2 linked regions of the Methylorubrum extorquens genome follow. The protein of the gene in region 2 binds, or shares a complex with, the protein of the main gene of each other region. Links are inferred from orthologs where the notes say so. Each region holds a gene or a part of one and is shown on either strand. Other genes may lie near its edges. The genes, in order: J2W78_RS09585 and dnaG.

Region 1 (6,846 bases), 1.6 Mb from region 2 along the record:
ACATTCCGCCTTCGTCTACCTGATGGATCGGTCGGGCGCCTATCTCGGCTTCTTCCCGCCCGGCACCTCGGCCGAGCGGATGCTGACGATCCTGCGGCCGCATCTCGCCGCACGGCCCGCGCCCGAATAGGACGCCCTCTGATCCGGTCGGGCCCGCGCTACATCTCTTCCTCGAACCGCACGGCCCGGGGCCGCCCCCCGCTCTTGCGCGGCGCGCCCGAGGCGATGCCGGCCACGAGGTCGGCGATGTGGCGCAACGCGTCCGTCGGCAGGGCACGGTCGCCCGTCTCGCCCCGGCCCTGCGGCGTGATCGCCTTACCGAAGCCGAGCTTCAACGCCTCCTTCAACCGGGCCGGCGCCTGCGAGACCGGCCGCACCGCGCCCGACAGGCCGAGTTCGCCGAAATAGACCGAGTCGGAGGGCAAAGCCGCGCCCGAGAGCGAGGAGACGAGCGCGGCGGCCACCGCGAGATCCGCGGCGGGTTCGGTGATGCGCAGGCCCCCGGCGACGTTGAGGTAGACGTCGTGCCCTCCGAGCCGGATGCCGCCATGGGCCTCCAGCACGGCGAGCACCATCGACAGGCGGTTGGGATCCCAGCCCACCACGGCGCGGCGCGGCATGCCGAGCGAGGAGGGGGCGACGAGCGCCTGGATCTCGACCAGCAGCGGGCGCGTGCCCTCCATTCCGGCAAAGACGGCGGTGCCGGGTGCTGCGTGGTCGCGCCCGGCCAGGAACAGGGCGGAGGGGTTGGGCACCTCGGCGAGCCCGGCATCGGTCATCTCGAACACGCCGATCTCGTCGGTCGGCCCGAAGCGGTTCTTCACGGCGCGCAGGATGCGGAAATGGTGGCCCTGGTCGCCCTCGAACGAGGCGACCGCATCGACCATGTGCTCGACCACGCGCGGGCCCGCGATCTGCCCGTCCTTGGTGACGTGGCCGACGAGGATGACGGCCGTGCCCGTGGTCTTGGCGAATCGGATCAGGGCCTGGGCGGAGGAGCGCACCTGGGTGACGGTGCCGGGCGCCGATTCCACCGTCTCGGTCCACATGGTCTGGATCGAGTCGATGATGACGAGCGCCGGCGGGTGGCCCTGCGACAGCGTCTCGACGATGTCCTCGACATTCGTTTGCGCGGCCAACTCCACCGGGTGCCCCGCCAGCCCGAGGCGCTCGGCGCGCAGGCGCACCTGCCCCACCGCCTCCTCGCCGGAGATGTAGGCGACGCGTTCCCCGCTCTTGGCCATGGCGGCGGAGGCCTGCATCAGCAGCGTCGACTTGCCGATGCCGGGATCGCCGCCGAGCAGGATCACCGAGCCGCGCACGAAGCCGCCGCCGGTGACGCGGTCGAGTTCGTTGATGCCGGACGGCGTGCGTGGCGCCTCCTTGGCCTCGCCGGTCAGGCCTTCGAGGGGGAAGACGCGGCCGCGCGCCCGCGAGGGCCGGGTCGCCGCCGGGCCCGATTGCGGACCGGTGGAGGCGACCTCCTCCTGGATCGTGTTCCAGCCGTTGCAGGCCTCGCAGCGCCCGCGCCAGCGGTTGTAGACCGCCCCGCAGGACTGGCAGACGAAGGTCTGTTGGATCTTGGCCATTCGGGGAGGGGGTGTCTGTGAAGGAGACCGGCGGGACGGCTGTTCGTCACTCTACATAAGAGCGAACATAACGGGAACCCAGCCCCGTCAGGATCTCGTAGCCGATGGTGCCGGCGGCGTGGCCCACCGTGTCGATGTCGAGCCTATCGCCGATCAGCGTGGCTTTGCCGCCGCGCCGGGCCTGCGGTGCGTCGGTGACGTCGAGGATGATGAGGTCCATCGAGATCAGGCCGACGATCGGGCAGGGCACGCCGCCGACCAGCGCGTGGCCGCGATTGCTGGCCGAGCGGGGATAACCGTCGGCATAGCCGAGCGAGAGTGTGGCCAGCCGGCGCGGGGCAGGGGCCTGCCAGCGTCCGTTGTAGCCGCAGGTCGCGCCGGCCTCGACGTCGCGGACCTGCAGGATCGTCGCCTCCAGCCGCACCACCGGCCGCATCGGATTGGGTTGGCCCGGCTCCGGATTGCCGCCGAAGAGCGAATAGCCCGGCCGCAGCAGGTCGTGGCGGGCGTCGTCCGCGAGGCAGGTGCCCGAGGAATTGGCGAGCGAGGCGCGCATCTGCGGAAAGGCCGCCCTCACCGAAGCGAAATCGGCGGCTTGGCGCGCGTTGAGCGGATCGCCGGGCAGTTCCGCGCTGACGAGATGGCTCATCACGAGGTCGATGCCGGCCCGCGCGATCACCGGATCGCCGGCCAGCGCCAGAGCCTCCGCCACGGAGAGGCCGAGCCGGTTCATGCCGGTATCGATATGGAGCGCGGCCGGCCACACGCCCTGCGTGGCCTCGGCCCACTCGGCGAGTTCTTGCACGTCTCCCAGGACCGGGCGCAGGCGGTGGGCGCAGAACCTCTCCGCGCTGCCGGGCGGCAGACCGTTGAGCACGTAGAGCGCGGCGTCCGGCAGCGCGGCGCGCGCGGCGATCCCCTCGGAGAGATGCGCCACGAAGAACGTCCGGCAGCCCGCCCGCCACAGGGCGGGTGCGACCGCCGAGAGCCCGCAGCCATAGGCATCCGCCTTCACCACGGCACCGCACTCGGCCCGCGGTGCGCAGGCCGCAAGCGTCCGCCAGTTCGCCACCACGGCCGAGAGATCGACCGTCAGGCGGGCGCCGTGGTCGCTCGGGAATGGATCGCCCGTGGTCGGGTTTTCCGGGAGGGATTCTAGGGGCGCTATGACAGACTCCTGCGGGGAACGCCCCGGCGGAGACGGGACCGGACCGTCGATCCGGCCACCGATATCACATCTGCTCCGGCATCCGGTCGCTCTGCGCCAGGTTCGAGAACCGGGTGATGTTGGCGTCGAACTGCAACTCCACCGTGCCGGTCGGGCCGTGGCGCTGCTTGCCCAGGATGACTTCGGCCTTGCCGTGGACGCGCTGCATCTCGGCCTCCCAGGCGAAGAACTCCTCCGTGCCCTCGCGCGGCTTCTTGTTGCCGACGTAATACTCCTCGCGGAACACGAACATCACCACGTCGGCGTCCTGCTCGATCGAGCCGGATTCGCGCAGGTCGGAGAGCTGGGGCCGCTTGTCGTCGCGGTTCTCGACCTGACGCGAGAGCTGCGACAGGCCGATGATCGGCACCGCCAGCTCCTTGGCCAGAGCCTTCATGCCGGTGGTGATCTCGGTCATCTCCTGCACGCGGTTGTCGCTCTTCTTGCCGGAGCCGGAGAGGAGCTGGAGATAGTCGATGATGAGGAGGTCGAGGCCCTTCTGGCGCTTGAGGCGGCGCGCGCGGGCGGCGAGCTGGGCGATCGAGATGCCGCCGGTCTGGTCGATGTAGAACGGGATCGTCTGCATGTCCCGGGCGGCGTCGGTGATCTTGTAGAAGTCCTCCGGGCGGATGTCGCCGCGGCGGATCTTGTAGGACGGCACGCCGGACTGCTCGGCGATGATACGGGTCGCCAATTGCTCGGCCGACATTTCGAGCGAGAAGAAGCCGACGATGCCGCCGTTGACGGTCTGCATGGTGCCGTCGGGCTGCTTCTCGCCGCGATAGGCCTTGGCGATGTTGAAGGCGATGTTGGTCACGAGCGAGGTCTTGCCCATGGCCGGGCGCCCCGCGAGGATGATGAGGTCGGAGGGCTGCAGCCCGCCCATCTTGGCGTCGAGGTCGGTGAGCCCCGTGGAGATGCCCGAGAGCTTGCCGTCGCGCTGGTAGGCTTTGGCCGCCATGTCGATGGCCGCGGTCAGCGCGTCGGAGAATTTCTGGAAGCCGCCGTCGTACTTGCCGGATTCGGCCAGCTCGTAGAGCCGGCGCTCGGTCGCCTCGATCTGGTCGCGGGGCCTCGACTCGACGGGCGCCTCGTAGGCGCCGTTGACCAGATCCTCGCCGATGGTGATGAGGCGGCGGCGGATCGCCAGATCGTAGATGGTGCGGCCGTACTCGCCCGCGTTGATGACGGTGGTCGCCTCGGCCGCCAGCCGCGCGAGGTACTGCATCGGCGTGACGCCGCCGAGGTCGATGTCGCCGAGATAGGTCTTGAGCGTGATCGGCGTGGCGAGCTTGCCCGCCTTGATCAGCGAGACCGAGACCTCGAAGATCTGGCGGTGCACCGCCTCCATGAAGTGCTCGGGCAGCAGGAAGTCCGAGACACGGTAATAGGCGTCGTTGTTGACCATGATCGCGCCGAGCAGGGCCTGCTCCGCGTCGATGTTGTGCGGCGGCACCCGGTATTCGGGCTGCACCGTCTCGAGATTGGCCGTGAGGGCGTTGGGCAGGGCCATGGCGCTTGTCCGTCGCTCCGATGCGGGCGGGCTGGCCGCCCCGTTTCATGCCCGCCGGACCTTGCCTCGGGATGGTGAAGCCTTCCTTAGCCGACCTCACCGGAGGCGGCTGCGACGCTCATGCCACGGGTGCCGAAACGCGAGACGCCCGCGGCTCCCGGCAACGGGAATCGCGGGCGTCATGCTGGAACGAATTGAGAACAAGTCAACGCCGGAGGCCGGCGCATCCCCGTTCTCCACCGCTTATGCGGCTGTCAGGGGGTTCGAAAGGGTAAGCCCTTTCGCGGGTCCAGGGCGGAGCCTTGGAAGAGATCGGGGCGCTGCCCCGATCCCCCGGCGAAGGGATGATCCCTTCGCAATCCCGGACTTAGCCGCGGTCGTCGGCGCCCTCGCCGGCATCGGCGAGCGCCTGGCCGACTTCGAGGCCGAGGTCGTCGAGGTTGAACTGCTCGCGCTCGGTCACCGACTCGCCGCGGGCCTGACGCTCGGCCTCTTCCGGCGAACGGGCGATGTTGACGGTCACCTTCACCTCGACCTCGGGGTGGAGCGTCACCGGCACGGTGTGCAGGCCCAGCGTCTTGATCGGCTGGTTGAGCACGAACTGGCCGCGCTCGACGCTGAAGCCCTCCTTGGTGACGACCTCGGCGAGGTCGCGGGTCGAGACCGAGCCGTAGAGCACACCGGTCTCGCCGGACTGGCGGATCAGCACGAAGCTCTGGCCGTCGAGCTTCTCGGCCACCGTCTGGGCCTCGTTGCGGCGCTCGAGGTTGCGGGCTTCGAGCTGGGCGCGCTGGGCCTCGAAATGCTTCTTGTTGTTCTCGGTGGCGCGCAGGGCCTTGCCGCGGGCGAGCAGGAAGTTGCGGGCGTAGCCGGGACGCACGTTCACGGTCTCGCCCATCTGGCCGAGCTTAGCGACGCGTTCGAGCAGGATGACTTCCATGGGGCTTCTCCTTGAGGTTGCTTGGAAGCGGGTACGATCAGGCGTCGCCGCGAGCTTTCGGGCGGCGCCGGTCGAGGGCGGTATCGGCAATGCCGAACAGGATCAGGGCGAGCATGGCCACCCCTTGCGTGAGGAACAGCAGAACGTAGAGGCCGGCGAGCAGGGCGAAACGCCCCGGCCGGCCGCGGCTGCGGTCATGGAAGGCGGCGAGCCCCTGGAGCGCGAAGGCCGCACTGAACGCGCCGATCAGGGCGATGCCGAGCGCGCCGGGATAGCCGGGCACCATCGCCAGCGTCAGGGCGGCGGCGAAGACCAGCAGCGTGGACCGCGGCATCATCGTGGAGGGGAGGTCGGGCCAGGGCCGGAGCAGGCGCCCCGAGATCTGCACGATGCGGGCGGCGGCCCAGAGGTAGAAGGTGAACAGGATCGTGAGACCCTGGGCGGCGATCGCGGGCGCGACAGTCGCCAGCGCGTCGGCGACCTCGCTGGCGAGGTCGTCGGCCTTCTGCGGCTCGTCGGTCGGCGCACCAGCCTGCGGCGACGCGTCGGCGGGCTCAGCGTTCCCGGCCGGGGTCTCGTTCGCGGTGCCGCTCGGGGGAGGGGCGGGAATCCGGCCGCGCTGCACCTGAACCTGCACGATCCGGCGGCTCATCGTGGTGAGCTGCGTGCGAAAGGTGTCGTAGTCGGGCGAGGCGATGACGGCGATGGCGATGAAGGCGAGCGCTGCGGTGCCGGCGACCCAGGCGAGCAGGCGCCCGGTGGGATACCACTCGATCGTGCCGTCCGCGTTCGGCCGGCCGAGCAGGGCGAGATAGGCGAGCCACCACGCGGGGATGGCGAGGTAGGCCGCGAAGGCAAGGCCGAGATAGGGCGAGATGAAGAGCGCGAGCGCCAACCCACCCGCAACGACGGCGGCGAGCGCCGCACGATGGCTCCAGCCCAGGCCGACGATGAGGATCGGCAGCGGGGCGAGCAGGTAGAGAAGGATCGAGAGCGTCGTGGCCTTGAGCAGCACGCCGAACAGCAGCGCCGCCACGAGGCCGGCACCGGCGCCGACGGGAATGTCCTTGGTCATAAGGTCCGCTGTCCCGCTGTCCCGTGATGGGCAGGGTTAGGGGCTAAGAAACGAGGCCCCAACGATCGGACGGCCCCTTTTCGGAAAGGCCGCCCTCACGGTGATGGCCGGCCCCCGTGAGGGCCGGCAGAAAACCCTACTTGATGACGTAGGGCAGCAGGCCGAGGAAGCGCGAGCGCTTGATCGCCTGGGCAAGCTCGCGCTGCTTCTTGGCCGAAACCGCCGTGATGCGCGAGGGAACGATCTTGCCGCGCTCCGAGACGTAGCGGGAGAGCAGCTTCACGTCCTTGTAGTCGATCTTGGGAGCGTTCTCGCCCGAGAACGGGCAGCTCTTGCGACGACGGAAGAACGGACGACGGCCACCGCCGCCACCACCAGCACCGAATGCCATGATCAGTTCTCCCCGCCGAAGTTGCGCTCGGGACGGTCGCCGCGGTCGCCGCGATCACTACGGTCGCCGCCACCGAAGTCGTCGTCGCGGCGGCGCGGACGGTCACCGCGGTCGCGGTCCTTCCGGTCGTC
Region 2 (6,867 bases):
AGGTCTCGGCAACCTCGCCGCCCTCGGCACTCTCCTCCTCCTCGGAGGCCTCTCCGTTGGCCTTGGCCTCGGGCGCGGCCTCTTCGGATTCCTCCGCCTCGACCACACGGATGCCCATGTCGTCGAGCTGCGCGAGAACATCCTCGATCTGGTCGCCGTCGACCTGACCGTCCGGGAGGACCTCGTTGATCTCTTCGTAGGTGACGTAACCGCGCTTCTTCGCGAGCTTGACCATCCGCTTGACGGCGGCATCCGTCAGGTCAAGGAGCGGGCCGTCCGTCGGTTGATCCTGGGCGGCGTCCGCATCGTCCCGCTCGGTTGCCTTCGTTGCCATGCTCAGCCTATTGTTCTCGTGGCGGCGCCGCAGGCTGAGCCCGCGCTCCGCGAAAGACCCGTCGCAATGTCTTGGAATGGCGCGCTTGTCGAGTGCCCGCGCCGATTCTCGTTGCATCCGCTTTAACTTGCCGTGCGTTGACCGACCGTTAACCAAGTCGGCCCCTCGCCGCCGTCACCCTACGGTCACGCCGACGCGAATTCATTCCTCATGAGAGACCTCCGCTTCCGCCTCGGCCGCAGCGATCACTGCCAATTGCTGTTGCACGTCGCATAGCCACGCGAAATTGGCCTCGGATCCGTCCTCGGCAAGAGCTCTTTCAGCTTGGTGAAGTTCGCTATGTAGCGCTCCCGTCTGCCGGTGCAAGATCACGGCCTGATGCAGGGTCTGTTCGAGACGCTGCGGGTCGGCGTTCGGATCGAGCGTCCAGCGGTCGCCGGAGCTGACCAGGGCAAGCAGCCGGGCATGGGCCTCTTCCAGCCCCGCACGACGCAGCCGCGCCTCCATCAATTCGGCTTCCGGGGTGCCGGCCTCCGCCGCCCGGTCGAGCAGGAGAGTGCGGAGCGCGCGGGCATCCGGGTTCATCAGTTCGAGGGCCGCGAGCGCCTCCTCCTCGATCCCGAGCAGCTCCGGGTGCGCGAGCAGGCTCATGACGATCATCGCCTCGCGCTTGGCCGCCCGCCCGCCCGCAGCCGGCATGGGGGCCGCCGTCTTCAGCAGCGGGTTGAAGCCCGTGGTGATGCGGGGCGACGGCGGCGGATCGCCGGGGCGGGGCCGGCGCTGGAACGGGGCGCCGCGCGGGCTCGCCGGACGGCCGCCGGCCGCGCGCTCGGTGCGTCCGCCGGAAAACCCGCCACTAGCCCCGCCGGACAGGCCCCGCAGCCGCCCCTCGATATCGTCGCGATAGAAGCGGCGCACGGTCTCGTCGCGAATGCCGGCCACCGCCTCCCGCAGGGTTCGAGCGAGTCCGGCCCGGCGCTCCGGCGTCTCGAGGGTCCCCGCCTCGGCTTCTCGCGCCCACAGCATCTCGACGAGCGGTCGCGCGGCCGAAAGCACCGCCTCGATCGCAGGGGGACCGCCGGAGCGCATCAGGTCGTCCGGGTCCTGCCCCTGGGGCAGCATCGCGATGCGCAGGGACTTGCCGGGCTCCAGCATCGGCAGGGCCACGTCGAGCGCGCGGAAGGCGGCGCGCTGGCCCGCCCCGTCACCGTCGAAGCACAGAATCGGCTCGTCGGCATGGCGCCAGAGCAGGGCGAGCTGATCCTCGGTCAGCGCCGTGCCGAGCGGCGCCACCGTCTCGGGGTAGCCGGCCAGCGTCATGGCGATGACGTCGACATAGCCCTCCACCGCGACGATCCGGCTCCGGTCGTGCGCGCTCCTGCGGGCGGCATGGAGGTTGTAGAGCATCCGCCCCTTGTGGAAGAGCGGCGTCTCCGGCGAGTTCATGTACTTCGCCTTGGCCTCGGCTTGCATCGCCCGGCCGCCGAAGGCGACGACGCGGCCGCGGACGTCGAGGATCGGAAACATGATCCGGTCGCGGAACTTGTCGTAGGGGACGTTCACTCCCTCGGGCGCCGCGAGCAGCCCGAGTTCCAGCATCAGGTCGCGGTCGACCCCCTTGCCCGCGAGGAAATCGCGCAGGGCGTAGCGACCGGGCAGCGAATAGCCGAGCCGGAACGTCTTGCGCGTCGCCTCGCCCAGGGCCCGTCGGTCGAGATAGGCCCGCGCCTCTCCGCCCGCCGGCCCCCGCAACTGCTCCTCGAAGTAGGCGGCGGCCAGTTCCATGACTTCGAGGGCGCCCTTGCGCCGCTCCTCGGCCTGCTCGTTCTCGACCGTCATCTTCGGCAGGGCGACGCCTGCCTCGCCGGCCAGTCGCTCGACCGCCTCGGGGAAGCTCAAGCCTTCCGTTTCCATGACGAATTTGAAGATGTCGCCGTGCTTGCCGGAGGAGAAGCAGTGGTAGAACTGCTTCTGGTCGTTCACGTAGAACGAGGGCGTCTTCTCCGAATTGAACGGCGACAGGCCGCGCCACTCGCGGCCGGCCTTCTTCAGCCGCACGCGCCGGCCGACCACCTCGGAGGTGGGCACGCGGGCACGGATCTCTTCGAGGATGTGGGGCGGGTAGCGCACGGTGACTCTGCTGGAAGCGGATCGCGTGGACGTTCAGGACCGGCCTTGCGGCAGGCAGTCTAGCGCGGCGGACCTGCCGGAGTCTTAAAGCTTGTCGCGCGGAGCTTTCGCCGGGGCGATGCGTTTTTCGCCCGATGACGGAATTGCCCTCGCTCACCCGCCGCGGCATCGCACGCCGCCCGCTTCTCGGCCTCGCCCTGTTCGGCGCGCTCGCCTCCCGGGCGCGGGCCGCCGACGATCTCTCGGCGGTGCTCGATCCCTCGGCCCGCGTGGAAACGCTGTATGACGAGGGTGAATGGTGCGAGGGGCCGGTCTGGGCGCCGTCCCTCGGCGGACTGATCTTCAGCGACGTGCGGCGCAACCGGATGATGCTGATCCGCGAGGGTGGCCGCGCGGACGTGTTTCGCGAGCCCTCCAACAACGCCAACGGCAACACCCTCGATACGCAGGGCCACCTCGTCACCTGCGAGCACCGCACCTCGCGAATCGTGCGGCGGGAGACCGACGGCGCCATCACCGTGCTGGCGGACCGTTACAATGGAGGGCGACTCAATGCGCCCAACGACGTCGTGGTCGCCCGCGACGGCGCGATCTGGTTCACCGATCCCACCTACGGCATCGATCAGGCCGAAGAGGGCAAGCCGCGCCCGTCCGAGCAGAAGGGCCGCTTCGTCTTCCGCCTCACCCCCGATGGGTCGCTCGCCGTCGCCACGGATCGGTTCGTGCAGCCCAACGGGCTCGCCTTCTCGCCCGACGAGCGTATTCTCTACATCTGCGAGTCGGGCACCCGCGAAGGGGCGGCCGGTGAGATCCGCGCCTTCGACGTCGCGGACGGACAGCTATCGAACGAACGCGTCCTCGCAACCGTCTCGAAGGGCGTGCCGGACGGGGTGAAGGTCGATACCGACGGACGGGTCTATGCCGGCACGGGCGACGGCGTGCGGATCTGGTCGGCCGACGGCCGCCCGGTCGGACACATCCCGACCGAGGGCCCCTGCGCCAACATCGCCTTCGGCGGGCCGGACGGGCGGCGACTATTCCTCTGCGCGGGCAAGCGGGTGCTCGCCGTCGAGACCAAGGTGCGCGGCGCCGCGACCGGCTCAGGGGGGAGCCGCCCATGACGATTCGCTTCGCGCGGCGCACGCTGCTCGCCAGCACCGCGGCTTTGGCCGCCGCACGGACGATGGCGGCGAGGCCGGCCCACGCTCAAGCGGCGACCGGGCCGGTCGGGACCTTAGACCTCGTGGTGGCCGCGCAGGCACCGACGACGCCGACCGGGCTGACGCTCTCCGCCGACGGCCGGATGTTCCTGTTCATGCCGCGCTTCGACGAGAAGACGGTGTTCACGGCCGGCGAGGTGTTTCCGGACGGGCGGGTCGTGCCCTATCCGAGCGAAGCGGCGAACCGGCCCGATCCGGCGCTGCCCGCCGAGACGCTGTTCCACGTCCCCAACGGCGTGTTCGACCGGCAAAATCGCCTCTGGCTGCTCGATGCCGGGCTGATGGCCTCGTCGGGAGAGCCGGTGCCGGGTGCGGCCAAGCTCGTCTGCATCGATCCGACGACGAACTCGGTCGTGCGCACGATTCCGCTGCAATCGGTCGTGACGAAGACCTCCTCGCTCAACGACCTGCGGGTCGATGTACGGCCGGGACGCGAGGCGGCCTACATCACCGATCAGGGCCAGACCGGCGCGGGCGCGCTGATCGCCGTCGATCTGGCAACTGGGCGCGCGGTGCGGCGGCTCGCAGAGCATGCCAGCACGCAATCGGTGCCCGACATCCTCAAGATCGTCGAAGGCCGTGTGCTGCTGAAGCGCGAGCCCGACGGCACGACGAGCCCGATCAAGGGCGGCGCCAACGGCATCGCGCTGAGCCCCGACGGTGCGCGGCTCTACTACACGCCGCTGATGAGCCGGCGCCTCTACGCGGTCGAGACGGCCGCCCTGCTCGATGCCGGCAAGGACGACGCCGCGGTGGCGGACACGGTGACGGATCTCGGCGAGAAGGGCCTGACCGGCGGGCTCGCCGCCGATTCGCGCGACCGGGTTTACCTCAGCCTGCAGGAGTTCAACGGCATGGGCCGGCGCGACCCGGATGGCCGGGTCGAGGTCATCGCCACCGACCCGCGCCTGATCTGGCCGGACACGTTCTGGATCACGGCGGACGGCTGGCTCTACCTGTCGTCCGCCCAAGCCAACCGCCGCCCGGAACATAACGGCGGCACCGACCGGCAGGAGCCGCCCTACGCGATCTTCCGCATGCGGATCGATGCCGGACCGGCGTGACGGGGAAGGTTACTTGCCCGCCAGCGCGTCCTTCACCAGCGCGCTCGCACGGCCGAAATCCATCCGGCCGGTATACTTGCCCTTCAGCGCGGCGATCACCTTGCCCATGTCCTTCGGGCTCTCGGCACCGGTCTCGGCGATGGCGTCGGCGATCGCCGTACGGGTCTCGGCCTCGTCCAGTTGCTGCGGCAGGAAGGTCTGGATGATCTCGGCTTCCGCACGCTCGCTCTCGGCGAGTTCGGGCCGGCCGCCCTGCTCGTAGACGCCCGCGGCCTCCTGGCGCTGCTTGATCATCTTCTGGAGGAGCGCGAGGATTTCGTCTTCGCTCGTCTCAGGCTTACCCTCGCCGCGCGCGGCGATGTCGCGGTCCTTGAGTGCGGCCTGGATCATGCGCACGGTCGAGAGCTTCTGCTTCTCGCCGGCCTTCATGGCCGCTTTCATTTCGGCGGTGATGCGCTCGCGCAGCATGGTGCTATGACTCCCGTCGGCTGTTTCGATGCGGACGTCCAATCCGTCCAGGGCATTGCGCACGGCTGAGTCCGCGCCCAGATTGACCCGGGCGCGGCCGGCTCGCTATGAGCCCCGCAGAGATATCGCCTTGCCCCGCGGCCCGAATGAGCGGCCGCGCGAGGCGGCGGACATAAGCCGGATCGGACCCATGCTGCAAGACGAACCCGCGACCCTGCGCGCCGATCCCGCGCGCACGAACCCGGAACCCAAGGCACCCGAGCCCTGGAGCGAACCGCTGGTGACGGCGCTGCTCGTGCTGGCCGACGGCACCGTGCTCGAAGGCTTCGGCATCGGCCAGACCGGTGCGGCCGACGGCGAGGTCTGCTTCAACACGGCGATGACGGGCTATCAGGAGATCCTGACCGACCCGTCCTATGCCGGGCAGATCGTGACCTTCACCTTCCCGCATATCGGCAATGTCGGCACCAACGACGAGGATCTGGAGAGCCTCGAAGCGGCGCCGGCCTCCGGCGTGCGCGGGGCGGTGATCGCCTCGGCCGTCACCAAGCCGTCGAACTGGCGCTCCTCCTCGCATCTCGACGGCTGGCTCAAGGCTCGCGGCATCGTCGGCATCACCGGGATCGACACGCGGGCGCTGACCGCGCTGATCCGGGACCGCGGCATGCCCAACGCCGTGATCGCCAACGATCCCGAGGGCAAGTTCGACCGCGAGGCGCTTCAACGCCGCGCGGCGGCGCTCGCGCCGATGGAAGGTCTCGACCTCGTGCCGCCGGTGACCTCCCGCGAGACCACGGCCTGGACCGAGACCGTCTGGGCGGTGAAGGGCGGCTACGGCTCGCGGGCGCCGGGCCAGGGCTTGAAGGTGGTCGCCATCGATTACGGCGTGAAGCGCAACATCCTGCGCCTGCTCGCGGAAGCCGGCTGCGACGTGACGGTGGTGCCGGCGACGACCAAGGCCGAGGACATCCTGGCCTTGAAGCCGGACGGCGTGTTCCTCTCCAACGGCCCCGGTGACCCGGCCGCGACCGGCGAGTACGCCGTGCCGGTGATCCGCAAGCTCTTGGATGAGCGGGTGCCGACCTTCGGCATCTGCCTCGGCCACCAGCTCATGGGCCTCGCGCTCGGCGGGCGCACGGTGAAGATGGGTCAGGGCCATCACGGCGCGAATCATCCGGTGAAGGACCACACCACCGGCAAGGTCGAAATCGTCTCGATGAACCACGGCTTCGCGGTCGATCCGAAAAGCTTGCCCGACACCGCAGTCGAGACCCACGTTTCGCTGTTCGACGGATCGAATTGCGGGCTGTCACTGACCGACCGCCCGGCCTTCTCGGTGCAGCACCACCCGGAAGCCTCTCCGGGCCCGCGTGACAGCCACTACCTGTTCGAGCGCTTCGTGAAGCTGATGCGCGAGAACCGCCCCGAGACGGCGGCGTAACAGGCTGAAACGGCGGCCCAGCGCCGCCGTTCCCGGCAGCGTCACAAAAAATCCAACCTTGCCCCCCATCCCCTGGTTCATGGCCGGATCGGACAAGAATCAGCGGCCGGACACATTGGGGGCTTGCCGGATGACGCTCGACGACGCGCGCGACGACTTCTCGCGCCTGCATCGCCTGTTCACCTTCCACCTCGGCGTGGCGGTCGGCCT

What was found.
Region 1: the proteins of dnaG (region 2) and J2W78_RS09585 are in contact, whole or in part, in a crystal structure (PDB 2R6A), measured with the Geobacillus stearothermophilus proteins. The link is inferred for Methylorubrum extorquens from one-to-one orthologs. Residues at the interface, in WP_049624496.1 of Geobacillus stearothermophilus: Lys456, Leu457, Leu458, Pro459, Ala460, Asn463, Ala464, Leu467, Leu535, Leu536, Ile537, Ala538, Gln544, Glu545, Asp548, Tyr549, His552; in WP_033016901.1 of Geobacillus stearothermophilus: Ser13, Glu15, Ala16, Gln18, Glu91, Leu92, Asp94, Ala95, Val96, Pro97, Thr98, Ala99, Ala100, Asn101, Tyr104, Tyr105, Ile108.

Annotation. Positions count from the first base shown.
Region 1 is NZ_JALJXF010000001.1:2,031,786-2,038,631, reverse strand. Bases 2,066-4,937 are described here. They hold J2W78_RS09585 (replicative DNA helicase), read right to left. Parts: upstream 4,310-4,937; coding sequence 2,822-4,309; downstream 2,066-2,821. Other genes in these bases: rplI (50S ribosomal protein L9), read right to left, coding at 4,677-4,937; alr (alanine racemase), read right to left, coding at 2,066-2,757. In the rest of the region: J2W78_RS09600 (SCO family protein), read left to right, coding at 1-130; DNA repair protein RadA, read right to left, coding at 159-1,589; more of alr, read right to left, coding at 1,636-2,065; more of rplI, read right to left, coding at 4,938-5,249; J2W78_RS09575 (DUF2232 domain-containing protein), read right to left, coding at 5,287-6,324; rpsR (30S ribosomal protein S18), read right to left, coding at 6,461-6,715; rpsF (30S ribosomal protein S6), read right to left, coding at 6,718-6,846. UniProt on the Escherichia coli protein: The main replicative DNA helicase, it participates in initiation and elongation during chromosome replication. Travels ahead of the DNA replisome, separating dsDNA into templates for DNA synthesis.
Region 2 is NZ_JALJXF010000001.1:401,704-408,570, reverse strand. The notes cover bases 1-2,893. They hold dnaG (DNA primase), read right to left. Parts: upstream 2,465-2,893; coding sequence 536-2,464; downstream 1-535. Other genes in these bases: J2W78_RS01995 (SMP-30/gluconolactonase/LRE family protein), read left to right, coding at 2,599-2,893; rpoD (RNA polymerase sigma factor RpoD), read right to left, coding at 1-334. Outside these bases: more of J2W78_RS01995, read left to right, coding at 2,894-3,585; J2W78_RS01990 (major royal jelly family protein), read left to right, coding at 3,582-4,748; J2W78_RS01985 (GatB/YqeY domain-containing protein), read right to left, coding at 4,758-5,216; carA (glutamine-hydrolyzing carbamoyl-phosphate synthase small subunit), read left to right, coding at 5,407-6,657; J2W78_RS01975 (hypothetical protein), read left to right, coding at 6,788-6,867. UniProt on the Escherichia coli protein: RNA polymerase that catalyzes the synthesis of short RNA molecules used as primers for DNA polymerase during DNA replication.